2 regions of the Streptomyces sp. NBC_00390 genome follow, and region 2 is predicted to be linked to the other one. Evidence: riboswitches for the same ligand, from Rfam matches in the RefSeq annotation. Region 2 holds a riboswitch; the other holds the start of a gene.
The links. Region 2 has a riboswitch for glycine ahead of gcvP (aminomethyl-transferring glycine dehydrogenase). Riboswitches for the same ligand answer to the same signal wherever they lie in the genome.

Region 1 (5,946 bases), 4.5 Mb from region 2:
GAAGCCGCCGCCCACCGAGTAGTACGTCTTCTCCAGGACGGTCGCGCCCTCGGCGTCGTACGCGAAGATCGTCATGCCGTTGGCGTGGTACGGCAGGGCCTTGCGGCGGTGCAGAACCAGATGCTCGTCGAAGTCGAAGTCGATCTCGTGCATGCCGAGCAGATTGATGCGCCGGGCCGACTTGATCCGCTCGACCTGGTTGTCGGCCGTCTCGACGTCGACGGTGCGCGGAGAGTTGCCCTCGAGGCCCAGCAGGACCGCTTTCGGGGTGCCGTGGCCGTGACCGGTCGCGCCCAGGGAGCCGTAGAGCTCCGCGCGTATCGCGGTGGTGCCGGCGAGCAGGCCCTCGTTCTTGAGGCGGCGGGCGAACATGCGCGCCGCGCGCATCGGGCCGACCGTGTGGGAGCTGGACGGGCCGATGCCGATCGAGAACAGGTCGAAGACCGAGATGGCCACGGGGTACTCCTCAGGTTGGTAGACGCCGTTGTCTGCCGAGGTGGTGCAGATAACTCAGAGCGCGCGGTGCAGGGCACCGCACTCACGTCCAGTGTGCGCGGTGCCCCGTTTGTTTTGCTTCGGGCCCGAAAGAACTACTTCGTCAGCCCAGGGTAGAGCGGGTGCTTGTCGGCCAGCGCCGTGACCCGGGCACGCAGGCCCGCGGCGTCGTACGACGGCTTCAGCGCCTCGGCGATGATGTCCGCGACCTCGCGGAAGTCGTCGGCCTGGAAGCCGCGGGTGGCCAGCGCCGGGGTGCCGATCCGCAGACCCGAGGTGACCATAGGCGGCCGCGGGTCGTTCGGGACGGCGTTGCGGTTGACGGTGATGCCGACCTCGTGGAGACGGTCCTCGGCCTGCTGGCCGTCCAGCTCGGAGTTGCGCAGGTCCACCAGGACCAGGTGCACGTCCGTACCGCCGGACAGTACGGAGACACCGTGCTCGGCCACGTCGGACCGGACGAGACGCTCGGCGAGGATGCGGGCGCCGTCCAGCGTGCGCTGCTGGCGCTCCTTGAAGTCCTCGGAGGCCGCGATCTTGAAGGAGACCGCCTTCGCCGCGATGACGTGCTCGAGCGGGCCGCCCTGCTGGCCGGGGAAGACCGCGGAGTTGATCTTCTTGGCGAGCTCGGCCGTCGACAGGATCACACCGCCGCGCGGACCGCCGAGCGTCTTGTGCGTCGTGGTGGTGACCACATGGGCGTGCGGCACCGGGTTGGGGTGCAGGCCCGCGGCCACCAGACCCGCGAAGTGGGCCATGTCGACCATCAGGTACGCGCCGACCTCGTCGGCGATCCGGCGGAACGCCGCGAAGTCCAGCTGACGCGGATACGCGGACCAGCCGGCCACGATCAGCTTCGGCTTGGACTCCTTGGCGAGCTTCTCGACCTCTGCCATGTCGACCCGACCGGTCTGCTCGTCCACGTGGTAGGGGACCACGTTGTAGAGCTTGCCGGAGAAGTTGATCTTCATGCCGTGGGTCAGGTGACCGCCGTGGGCCAGGTTCAGGCCCATGATCGTGTCGCCCGGCTTCAGCAGCGCGAACATCGCGGCCGCGTTCGCCTGGGCGCCCGAGTGCGGCTGCACATTGGCGTGCTCGGCGCCGAAGAGCTCCTTGATGCGGTCGATCGCGATCTGCTCGACCACGTCGACGTGCTCACAGCCGCCGTAGTAGCGGCGGCCGGGGTAGCCCTCGGCGTACTTGTTGGTGAGGACGGAGCCCTGGGCCTCCATGACCGCCACCGGAGCGAAGTTCTCCGAGGCGATCATTTCGAGGGTGGACTGCTGACGGTGGAGCTCGGCGTCGACGGCGGCGGCGACGTCCGGGTCCAGCTCATGGAGAGGGGTGTTCAGAAGCGACATCTCTCGGTCCCTACGGGTCGTGTGTCAGCTGGCGAAGTCGGTGTACTCGTCCGCGGAGAGCAGATCCTTCGGCTCCTCGCTGACGCGCACCTTGAAGAGCCAACCGCCCTCGAACGGGGCAGAGTTCACCAGAGACGGGTCGTTGACGACGTCCTCGTTGGTCTCGGTGACCTCACCGGAGACGGGCGAGTACAGGTCGCTGACCGACTTGGTGGACTCCAGCTCTCCGCAGGTGTCACCCGCGGTGACCGTGTCGCCGACCTCGGGGAGCTGGACGTACACCACGTCGCCGAGCGCATTGGCCGCGTGCTCCGTGATGCCGACCGTCGACACGCCGTCCTCGGCGGCCGACAGCCACTCGTGCTCCTTGCTGTAGCGCAGCTGCTGGGGGTTGCTCATGACCTGAATTCTCCTGTACGCGGGGGAGTGCTGGTGAACGAAGAGAGGGTGCGGACGATCACTTCTGGCGCTTGTAGAACGGCAGCGCCACGACCTCGTACGGCTCGTGCGTGCCGCGGATGTCGACACCGACGCCCGGCGTACCGGGCTCGGCGTGGGCCGCGTCCACGTAGGCGATGGCGATCGGCTTGCCGAGGGTGGGGCTCGGGGCACCCGAGGTGACCTCGCCGACCACCGTGCCGCCGGCCACCACGGACATGCCGGCTCGGGGGACCCGGCGGCCCTCGGCGATCAGACCGACGAGCTTGCGCGGCGGGTCGGTCTCGGCGCGCTCGGCGGCGGCCTGCAGCGCCTCGCGGCCGACGAAGTCACCGCTCTTCTCGAACTTCACGACCCGGCCGAGCCCCGCGTCGAAGGGGGTCAGCGAGGTGGTCAGCTCATGCCCGTACAGCGGCATGCCCGCCTCCAGGCGCAGCGTGTCCCGGCAGGAGAGACCGCAGGGGATCAGGCCGGCCGGGGCGCCCGCCTCGGTCAGCGCCTGCCACAGCTTCTCGGCGTGCTGCGGCTCGACGAACAGCTCGAAGCCGTCCTCGCCCGTGTAGCCCGTACGGGCGATCAGTGCCGGCACACCGGCGACCGTGCCGGGCAGGCCCGCGTAGTACTTCAGGCCGTCCAGGTCGGCGTCGGTCAGCGACTTCAGGATGCCGGGGGACTCGGGACCCTGGACGGCGATCAGCGCGTACGCGTCACGGTCGTCGCGGACCTCGGCGTCGAAGCCTTCGGCGCGCTCGGTCAGGGCGTCCAGGACGATCTGCGCGTTGCCCGCGTTGGCGACGACCATGTACTCGTTGTCGCCGAGGCGGTAGACGATCAGGTCGTCGACGATCCCGCCGTTCTCCTGGCAGATCATCGTGTAGCGGGCGCGGCCGACACCGACGGAGCCGATGTTGCCGACCAGCGCGTAGTCGAGGAGGGCGGCGGCCTGCGGGCCGGTGACGGTGATCTCGCCCATGTGGGAGAGGTCGAAGAGACCGGCCCTGGTACGGACGGCGTTGTGCTCGTCGCGCTCACTGCCGTACCGCAGCGGCATGTCCCAGCCCGCGAAGTCGGTCATGGTCGCGCCCAGCGAGCGGTGCAGGGCGTCGAGAGCGGTCAGACGGGGGGCATTGCTCATGGATGAAGCTCCCAGGGCATGGCGGCGAGGACAATCCTCCCCATCTGTCATCGGAACCTGAGAGGTTCGCCCCGACCCCGCGTACGGGTAGTCGTGACTTGCACCTTGGGTGGAGCCACTCGACAGCGGCTCGCTTTTCAGATCTGCCTCATCGCGCGCGGTACGGGGCCTGAGAGATTCAAGGGAGGATCTTGCTCCTTCGGCGCCCGCCACACCAGGTGGCCGGGACTCTCCCGCGCGGATTCAAGCGGCCGGTATGCAGTTGGCGCGCACATCATTGCACGCATCGGGGAAGAGTGGGCGGTGGCCGGGAAGCGGGCTGTGAGGACGCCCGTGTCGCGCCGCCTTAAATAGGTTGAGTGGCATTACCATTTCTTTACGCTTTATGGGCAAGGGTGATGGGTGTCCCGAGATGGGGGAGGGTGATGACCTTGCAGCCGTCCGGCGCATACGCCACGTCGGCCGGAGTACCCGCTCAGCCGGCTGTCCCCGTCCGGGGCCGCGGGCAGGCGGGTGCATCCGTCCTGCGCGACCTGAGGCACCGATCGGGGCGCGGCCCGCAGAGCCTTGTCTTCGCCGCCGGTGACGTGGTGATCGTCTCCGGTCTGCCCGGCAGCGGAAAGTCCACGCTGATCGAGCGGGCCGCACGCGGTCTCGGGATCGACTCCCAGGACACCCGGGACAGGTGGGACGCCCGTATGCCCCGCCTGCTGCCGTACGCCGTGTACCGGCCGTTCGTCCGTATCGCCCACTACGCGGGCCTGCGGCGCGCACTGCGCTCGGGCCGCAGCGTGGTCGTCCACGACTGCGGCACCCAGGCGTGGGTGCGGCGCTGGATCGCCCGCGAGGTGCGCAGACGGGGGACCGGACTGCACCTCGTACTGCTCGATGTCACCCCGCGGGTGGCCCGCGAGGGCCAGCGTGAGCGTGGGCGCGGCGTCTCCGGCTACGCCTTCGCCCGCCACCGCCGGGCGGTCGCCCGTCTGCTCGCGGCCGCGGAATCGGGCCGGCTCCCGGCCGGCTGCGCCTCGGCGGTGCTGCTGGACCGCGCCGCGGCGGCGGGGCTGACGCGGCTGGGCTTCACCGAGGAGTAGCCGGACGGGCCGGGCCGGTCAGGCCGCCGTCGCCTCCGCCCGCGGCACCACGTGCCGCCGGTGCTGCACGCATCGTGCGCGGGCCCGGGTCCCGCAGGGCGGGGTGGGCTCTCAGCCGGCCACCGCGGCCCCGGTCGGTCCCTGGGAAAGCCTTGCGTGCCGCGCCGCGCCGCGACGCCTCCTCGGCCGGTGCGACCGTCCGGGGGCCTTCCGGCACCCGGACGGGTCGCCGTGGGCAGGGAGGGACCCGTTATCGTCGGGGACGCGACCCCGGAACGTGCGGGGGAGGACCGGGGGAGAAGGACACGCACATGGAGACTTCGGAGCACACCCACCAGCAGCCGTACAGCGGCTGGCCGGGCAATGAGCTGGAACAGGTGCTCGGCGCCGCGCTGGGCAACCCCGCGGCCGGAGGGCGGCTGGTCGAGGTGCTCGGCCGCAGCCATGTCTGGGTCCCGCTACCGAGCGGCGGCGGTCCCGACAGCCCGAATCTCGATCTGCCCACCGTGGAGATCGACGGTGCCCCCTACGTCCCTGTCTTCAGCTCCGAGCAGCAGTTCTTCGCCTGCGTCGGGAGTCATATGTCCTTCACCGTGGCGCCCGCCCGGGAATTCGCGCGCGGGCTGCCCCCGCAGCTCGGCATCGCCGTGAACCCCGGCGGCGCCGTCGGCGTCCCGCTGCCTCCGCCCGCCGTCGCCGAGCTGTGCCGGGCGGGACGTACCCCGCTCGAGGGGCCTGCCACCGGAGGCAGGGTGCGGCTGTTCGAGCCGGACTGGCAGGAGGAGCCGGTCGACTTCCTCTCGGCTGCCGCCGGAGAGTTCGAGGCGACCGGAATCGTCCTGACCGCCCGCCGTGCCCTCGCCTCCATCGAGGGGGACCCGCCGGTCCTGTTCATCGGCGTCCAGCTCTCCTCCTTCGAGGGCTCCGACCGCAACGCCCCGATGGACGCGCTCGGCCGTGCGCTGAGCCGGGTACAGCTCGGCTGGCCGGTCAACCTCGTCCTGCTGGACATAGCCCAGGACCCCGTCGGCGACTGGATGCTGGAGCGGGTCCGGCCCTTCTACCAGCGCCGGGACGGGTAGTCGTCAAGTCTGTGTAAGGACTGCGGATTAAGCTGGTTCCATGGCCTGACCGGAGGCCGTGAAGCAGTGCCGATGGCCGGATCGAAGAGGGACACAAGAGGGGCGGAACCAGAGTGAGCGCGTCAGGCACCGCGGCGGCCGGGCAGGTCGAGCACATGCTGCGCCAGGTGACTCCCGGACGCTATGACGCGTACGAGGCACTGCTGCGCGCCCTCGCGGACCCGGCGGGCGGCCGGATCTGGATGCTGCTGTGGCACGGTCAGCCCGGATCCCCCGACGCCCAGTACGGAAACATGGACGTCGACGGTGTGGGATACGCGCCGTGCGTCACCTCCGCCCAG
Region 2 (5,946 bases):
TTTCGCGCAGCAGGGCATGGCCCCCGCCAGGCCGCTGACGCACGACCTGTTCAAGGACGTGCTGGAGGCCGTCGGGCAGGAGCTCACCGAGGTCCGCATCACGGATCTGCGTGAGGGCGTGTTCTACGCGGAGCTGGTCTTCGCCAGTGGGGTCGAGGTGAGCGCCCGGCCGTCGGACGCCATAGCGCTGGCGCTGCGCACCGGTACGCCGATCTACGGCAGCGACGGGGTGCTCGACGACGCCGGTATCGCGATCCCGGACGAGCAGGAGGACGAGGTGGAGAAGTTCCGCGAGTTCCTCGACCAGATCTCGCCCGAGGATTTCGGCTCCAGCAGCCAGTGATGGTGTGGCCGCCCCGCCTCGGCGCATTCGAGTAGCCTTTCCCCGGATCGGGGCACGAGAAACCACTCTCAGGGTGATTATCACTCGGCGTGCCGAGTGTGGCGATCGTTGACGCACCCCTGGTGACTGCCTACCGTCGAGGAGGCAGGTCAAGGACGGAGGTCGGCGTGAGAAGCAGCGGCGACAGTACGGCTGGGGGCGGCACCGGACGCAGTCCGGTAGAAGGCGGGCCGGTGCCGCTTCACAGCAGCGCGGCCGAACCCTCCGCCGACACCATCGGCTACCGAGGGCCCACCGCGTGCGCGGCGGCCGGCATCACCTATCGTCAGCTCGACTACTGGGCGCGTACGGGCCTGGTGGAGCCGAGCGTCCGGTCGGCGTACGGATCGGGCACGCAGCGGCTCTACAGCTTTCGCGATGTGGTCGTCCTCAAGATCGTCAAACGTTTTCTGGACACCGGCGTCGCCCTGCAGAGCATCCGTACCGCGGTGCAGCACCTGCAGGACCGCGGGTTCCGCGATCTCGAACGAATGACGCTGATGAGCGACGGTGCGACGGTCTACGAGTGCTCGTCGCCCGACGAGGTCGTGGATCTGCTCCAGGGCGGCCAGGGGATCTTCGGGATCGCCGTGGGTGTCGTCTGGCGCGATGTCGAGGCCGCGCTGTCGCAACTGCACGGGGAGCGTGTCGACACCGGGGAGACCCTCGTCGGGAACAACCCCATGGACGAACTGGCCAGGCGGCGGCGCGACCGCGCCGTCTGAACGCACCACGCCCGTCCGAACGCGGAGTGCGGGCGTTGTCACCGGCGCCGTGTCAGTGGCGTGAGGCAGCATCGGTGGTGTGAGAACCGCGCCGACGATTCTGCATCTGGACATGGATGCCTTCTTCGCCGCTGCCGAACAGGCGGCGAAGCCTTCGTTGCGCGGGAAGCCGGTCGTCGTCGGCGGGCTCGGGCCCCGCGGCGTCGTCGCCACCGCTTCGTACGAGGCCAGACGCTTCGGTGTGCACTCGGCGATGCCGATGGCGCAGGCCAGACGGCTGGCACCGAACGCGGCGTATCTGGTGCCGCGTTTCTCCCTGTACCGCGCGGTGAGCGAGCAGGTGATGGAGCTGCTGGGCACGCTCTCGCCCCTGGTGGAGCCGCTGAGCCTGGACGAGGCGTTCGTCGACCTCGAGGCGGGGGGAACGGCGGACGACTCCGCGTCGGCGCGGGCGACCGGTGAGCGGTTGCGGTCGGACATCAGGGCGGTGACCGGGCTCACCGGTTCCGTAGGTCTCGCCGGGTCCAAGATGATCGCCAAGATCGCCTCGGAGCAGGCCAAGCCCGACGGTCTGGTGCTCATCGAGCCGGGCACCGAGCGTGAGCTGCTGGGGCCGATGTCCGTGCGGACGCTGCCGGGCGTGGGGCCGGCGACGGGGGAGCATCTGCGGCGTGCCGGCATGACGACCGTGGCGGAGCTCGCGGAGGCAGGCGAGGACGAGCTCGTACGGCTGCTGGGGAGGGCGCACGGGACCTCGCTGTTCCGGATGGCACTCGGCCATGACGACCGGCCGGTGGTGGCCGAGCGTGACGCGAAGTCGGTTTCGGTGGAGGACACCTTCGACGTGGATCTGCACGACCGGGTGCGGGTGCGCATGGAGGTCGAGCGGCTGGCGGAGCGTTGTGTGCGCCGGCTGCGGGCGTCCGGACACTCGGGACGGACCATCGTGCTGAAGGTGCGGCGGTTCGACTTCTCGACGCTGACGCGCTCGGAGACGCTGCGCGGGCCGACGGACGATCCGGCAGTGGTGCGGGAGGCCGCAGGACGGCTGCTGGAGGCCGTGGACACCACCGGAGGCGTACGACTGCTCGGGGTGGGCGTCACCGGGCTCACGGACTACACGCAGGAGGACCTGTTCGCCCAGGCCGCCGCCGAGGACCACGGCGACGGGGGAGCCGCACCGGAGGAGTCCGAGGCGGCCGCTGGGGGGCAGGGCGGGCGGCCGGAGGGCCTGGGGCAGGACCACGGCGCGAGCGCGCCCGAGCTGCCCGCCGAGCGCCGCTGGGCGGCCGGACATGATGTGCGGCACGCCCTGTACGGGGCGGGCTGGGTCCAGGGCAGCGGCGTAGGCCGGGTCACGGTGCGTTTCGAGGAGCCCGGCTCGGCGCCCGGACGCGTGCGCACGTTCCGGATCGACGACCCCGATCTGGAGCCGTCGGACCCGCTGCCGCTGGTGGCGTCGCCCGCGCCGGCTCAGTCCTCCTGGCCGGAGACCCGCCCGAAGGACGGGTCCCCCGACGAGGGGGCGGGCGTCTCGGGCGGAGAGGAGATGTCGAGCCCGTAGTGGTGGTAGAGCTGAAGTTCCTGCTCGGGCGAGAGGTGTCTGCCGACGCCGAAGTCGGGTGCGTCCTTGATCAGTGCGCGCTCGTAGGGGACACGGAGGGTGTTGTCGACGACCTCGCTGGGCTCCAGCGGGACGAAGGCATCGCGCCCGAACAGGCCCGTGCGCACGGCCGCCCATTCGGGTACGCCTGTGGCATCGTCCAGATACACCTCGTCGACGGTCCCGATCTTGGTGCCGTTGCGGTCGAACGCCTTGCGGCCGATCAGGCTGCGCGGATCGATGTCGGTCTGCACGGTCCCTCCAACAGGTCGCAATTGATCTGTAAGGACTACGAAAGGCTACATCTCGGGTGTCGGCCACTTGAGCGATCGGCGAGGAGGCGCGCTGGTAGGCTGGCTAGCGGCTGCTGACCCTGTGCGGGAGAGTCCTCCGGTGAAAGTGCCGGCGGCGCCGAAGGAGCAAATCCTCCCCGGAATCTCTCAGGCCCCTGTACCGCACGGGAGAGGTCACTCTGGAAAGCAGGGCGAGTGTCGGACGGCATCCGCTCTCACCGACGGTGAAAGCCGGACGGCCCGTGGGCGTCCGGTGAAACTCTCAGGTTGAGATGACAGAGGGGGAGGCCGTCCGGGCATCCGTGCCGCGATGCCCCTCGCAGGTCGTTCAAGACCAGGAGGCCTCCCATATGACCGCCAACCGGATTCCGCTTTCCCAGCTGGAGCGGGGCACCCCCTTCGAACAGCGCCACATCGGCCCTGATGCCGAGGCCCAGGCGAAGATGCTGGCGCAGGTCGGTTACGGGTCGCTCGACGAGCTGACCGCCGCCGCGGTCCCGGATGTGATCAAGAGCGCGGAGGCGCTCGATCTCCCCGATGCCCGTACCGAGGCCGAGGTGCTCGCCGAGTTGCAGGCGCTCGCCGACCGCAATCAGGTCCTCGCTCCCATGATCGGACTCGGGTACTACGGCACCTTCACGCCGCCGGTCATCCTGCGCAACGTCATGGAGAACCCGGCCTGGTACACCGCCTACACGCCGTACCAGCCGGAGATCTCCCAGGGCCGTCTCGAGGCGCTGCTGAACTTCCAGACCGTGGTCGCCGATCTGACCGGTCTGCCCACCTCCGGCGCCTCTCTCCTCGACGAGGGGACGGCGGCCGCCGAGGCCATGTCGCTGGCCCGTCGGGTCGGCAAGGTCAAGGACGGCGTCTTCCTGGTCGACGCGGACACTCTGCCGCAGACCGTCGCCGTGATCGAGACCCGCGCCGAGCCGACCGGCGTGGAGGTCGTCGTCGCCGACCTGAGCGACGGCATCCCGGCCGAGATCGCCGAGCGAGGCGTCTTCGGCGTCCTGCTGCAGTACCCGGGCGCCTCCGGTGCCGTACGGGACCTGGGGCCGGTCATCGAGCAGGCCCACGGGATCGGTGCGATCGTCACCGTCGCGGCGGACCTTCTGGCGCTGACGCTGCTCACCTCACCGGGTGAGCTCGGTGCGGACATCGCGGTCGGTACCACCCAGCGCTTCGGCGTCCCGATGGGATTCGGCGGCCCGCACGCCGGCTACATGGCCGTCCGCGAGAAGTTCGCCCGCAGCCTCCCCGGCCGCCTCGTCGGCGTCTCCGTGGACGCGGACGGCAACAAGGCATACCGCCTGGCCCTGCAGACCCGCGAGCAGCACATCCGCCGCGAGAAGGCCACCAGTAACATCTGCACCGCCCAGGTGCTGCTCGCCGTGATGGCAGGCATGTACGCCGTCTACCACGGCCCGCAGGGCCTGAGGGCGATCGCCCTGCGCACCCACCGCTACGCGGCCGTCCTTGCCGAGGGACTGCGCGCCGGCGGCGTCGAGGTCGTGCACGGCTCGTACTTCGACACGCTGACCGTCCGGGTACCGGGCAAGGCCGCCGATGTCGTGGCCGCCGCCCGCGAGAACGGCGTCAACCTGCACCTCGCGGACGCCGACCACGTCTCCATCGCCTGTGACGAGACCACCGGGCGGGCACAGCTGACCGCCGTGTGGGCCGCCTTCGGCGTGCAGGGCGACATCGAGGCGCTCGACGCGGCGATCGCCGACGCGCTGCCGGCCGGCCTGCTGCGCAGCGACGAGGTCCTCACCCACCCGGTCTTCCACCAGCACCGCTCCGAGACCGCGATGCTGCGCTACCTGCGCCGCCTCGCCGATCGTGACTACGCGCTGGACCGCGGCATGATCCCGCTCGGCTCCTGCACCATGAAGCTGAACGCGACCACCGAGATGGAGCCGGTGACGTGGCCGGAGTTCGGCCAGATGCACCCGTTCGCGCCGGTCGAGCAGGCACAGGGCTACCTCACCCTGATCCGTGAGCTGGAGGAGCGTCTCTCCGAGGTCACGGGCTACGACAAGGTGTCCATCCAGCCGAACGCCGGTTCGCAGGGCGAGCTTGCCGGCCTCCTCGCCGTACGCGCCTACCACCGCGCCAACGGCGACGACCAGCGCACCGTCTGCCTCATCCCGTCCTCCGCGCACGGCACCAACGCCGCCAGCGCGGTGATGGCCGGGATGAAGGTGGTCGTGGTGAAGACCGCCGACGACGGCGAGATCGACGTGGCGGACCTGCGCGCCAAGATCGAGCAGTTCCGCGACGAACTCTCGGTGCTCATGATCACCTACCCGTCCACGCACGGTGTGTTCGAGGAGCACGTCGCCGACATCTGCGCCCAGGTGCACGAGGCCGGCGGCCAGGTGTACGTCGACGGCGCCAACCTCAACGCGCTGGTGGGCCTCGCCAAGCCGGGCAAGTTCGGCGGCGACGTCTCGCACCTGAACCTGCACAAGACCTTCTGCATCCCGCACGGCGGCGGCGGGCCGGGCGTCGGCCCGGTCGGTGTGCGTGCGCACCTCGCCCCGTACCTGCCGAACCACCCGCTCCAGCCCACCGCGGGCCCGGAGACGGGGGTGGGCCCGATCTCGGCCGCCCCGTGGGGTTCCGCGGGCATCCTGCCGATCTCCTGGGCGTACGTCCGCCTCATGGGCGGCGAGGGACTCAAGAGGGCGACCCAGGTGGCCGTACTCGCGGCCAACTACATCGCCAAGCGCCTCGAGCCGCACTACCCGGTGCTGTACACCGGCCCGGCCGGGCTGGTCGCGCACGAGTGCATCGTGGACCTGCGCCCGTTGTCCAAGGCGACCGGGGTGAGCGTCGACGACATCGCCAAGCGGCTGATCGACTACGGCTTCCACGCGCCGACGATGTCGTTCCCGGTGGCCGGCACGCTGATGATCGAGCCCACCGAGAGCGAGG

Region 1: linked by a shared signal. The riboswitch ahead of gcvT (glycine cleavage system aminomethyltransferase GcvT) and the one ahead of gcvP (aminomethyl-transferring glycine dehydrogenase) in region 2 are both predicted to bind glycine.

Annotation. Positions count from the first base shown of each region.
Region 1 is NZ_CP107945.1:2,654,359-2,660,304, reverse strand. It holds gene OHS70_RS10980 (L-serine ammonia-lyase) at 1-456, opposite strand, end outside; gene glyA (serine hydroxymethyltransferase) at 591-1,856, opposite strand; gene gcvH (glycine cleavage system protein GcvH) at 1,881-2,255, opposite strand; gene gcvT (glycine cleavage system aminomethyltransferase GcvT) at 2,314-3,429, opposite strand; glycine riboswitch at 3,578-3,675, opposite strand; gene OHS70_RS10960 (AAA family ATPase) at 3,855-4,523, shown strand; gene OHS70_RS10955 (enhanced serine sensitivity protein SseB) at 4,835-5,605, shown strand; gene OHS70_RS10950 (enhanced serine sensitivity protein SseB C-terminal domain-containing protein) at 5,719-5,946, shown strand, end outside.
Region 2 is NZ_CP107945.1:7,129,835-7,135,780, forward strand. It holds gene OHS70_RS31605 (bifunctional nuclease family protein) at 1-343, shown strand, start outside; gene OHS70_RS31610 (MerR family transcriptional regulator) at 577-1,107, shown strand; gene OHS70_RS31615 (DNA polymerase IV) at 1,187-2,671, shown strand; gene OHS70_RS31620 (PRC-barrel domain-containing protein) at 2,581-2,964, opposite strand; glycine riboswitch at 3,079-3,176, shown strand; glycine riboswitch at 3,177-3,292, shown strand; gene gcvP (aminomethyl-transferring glycine dehydrogenase) at 3,354-5,946, shown strand, end outside.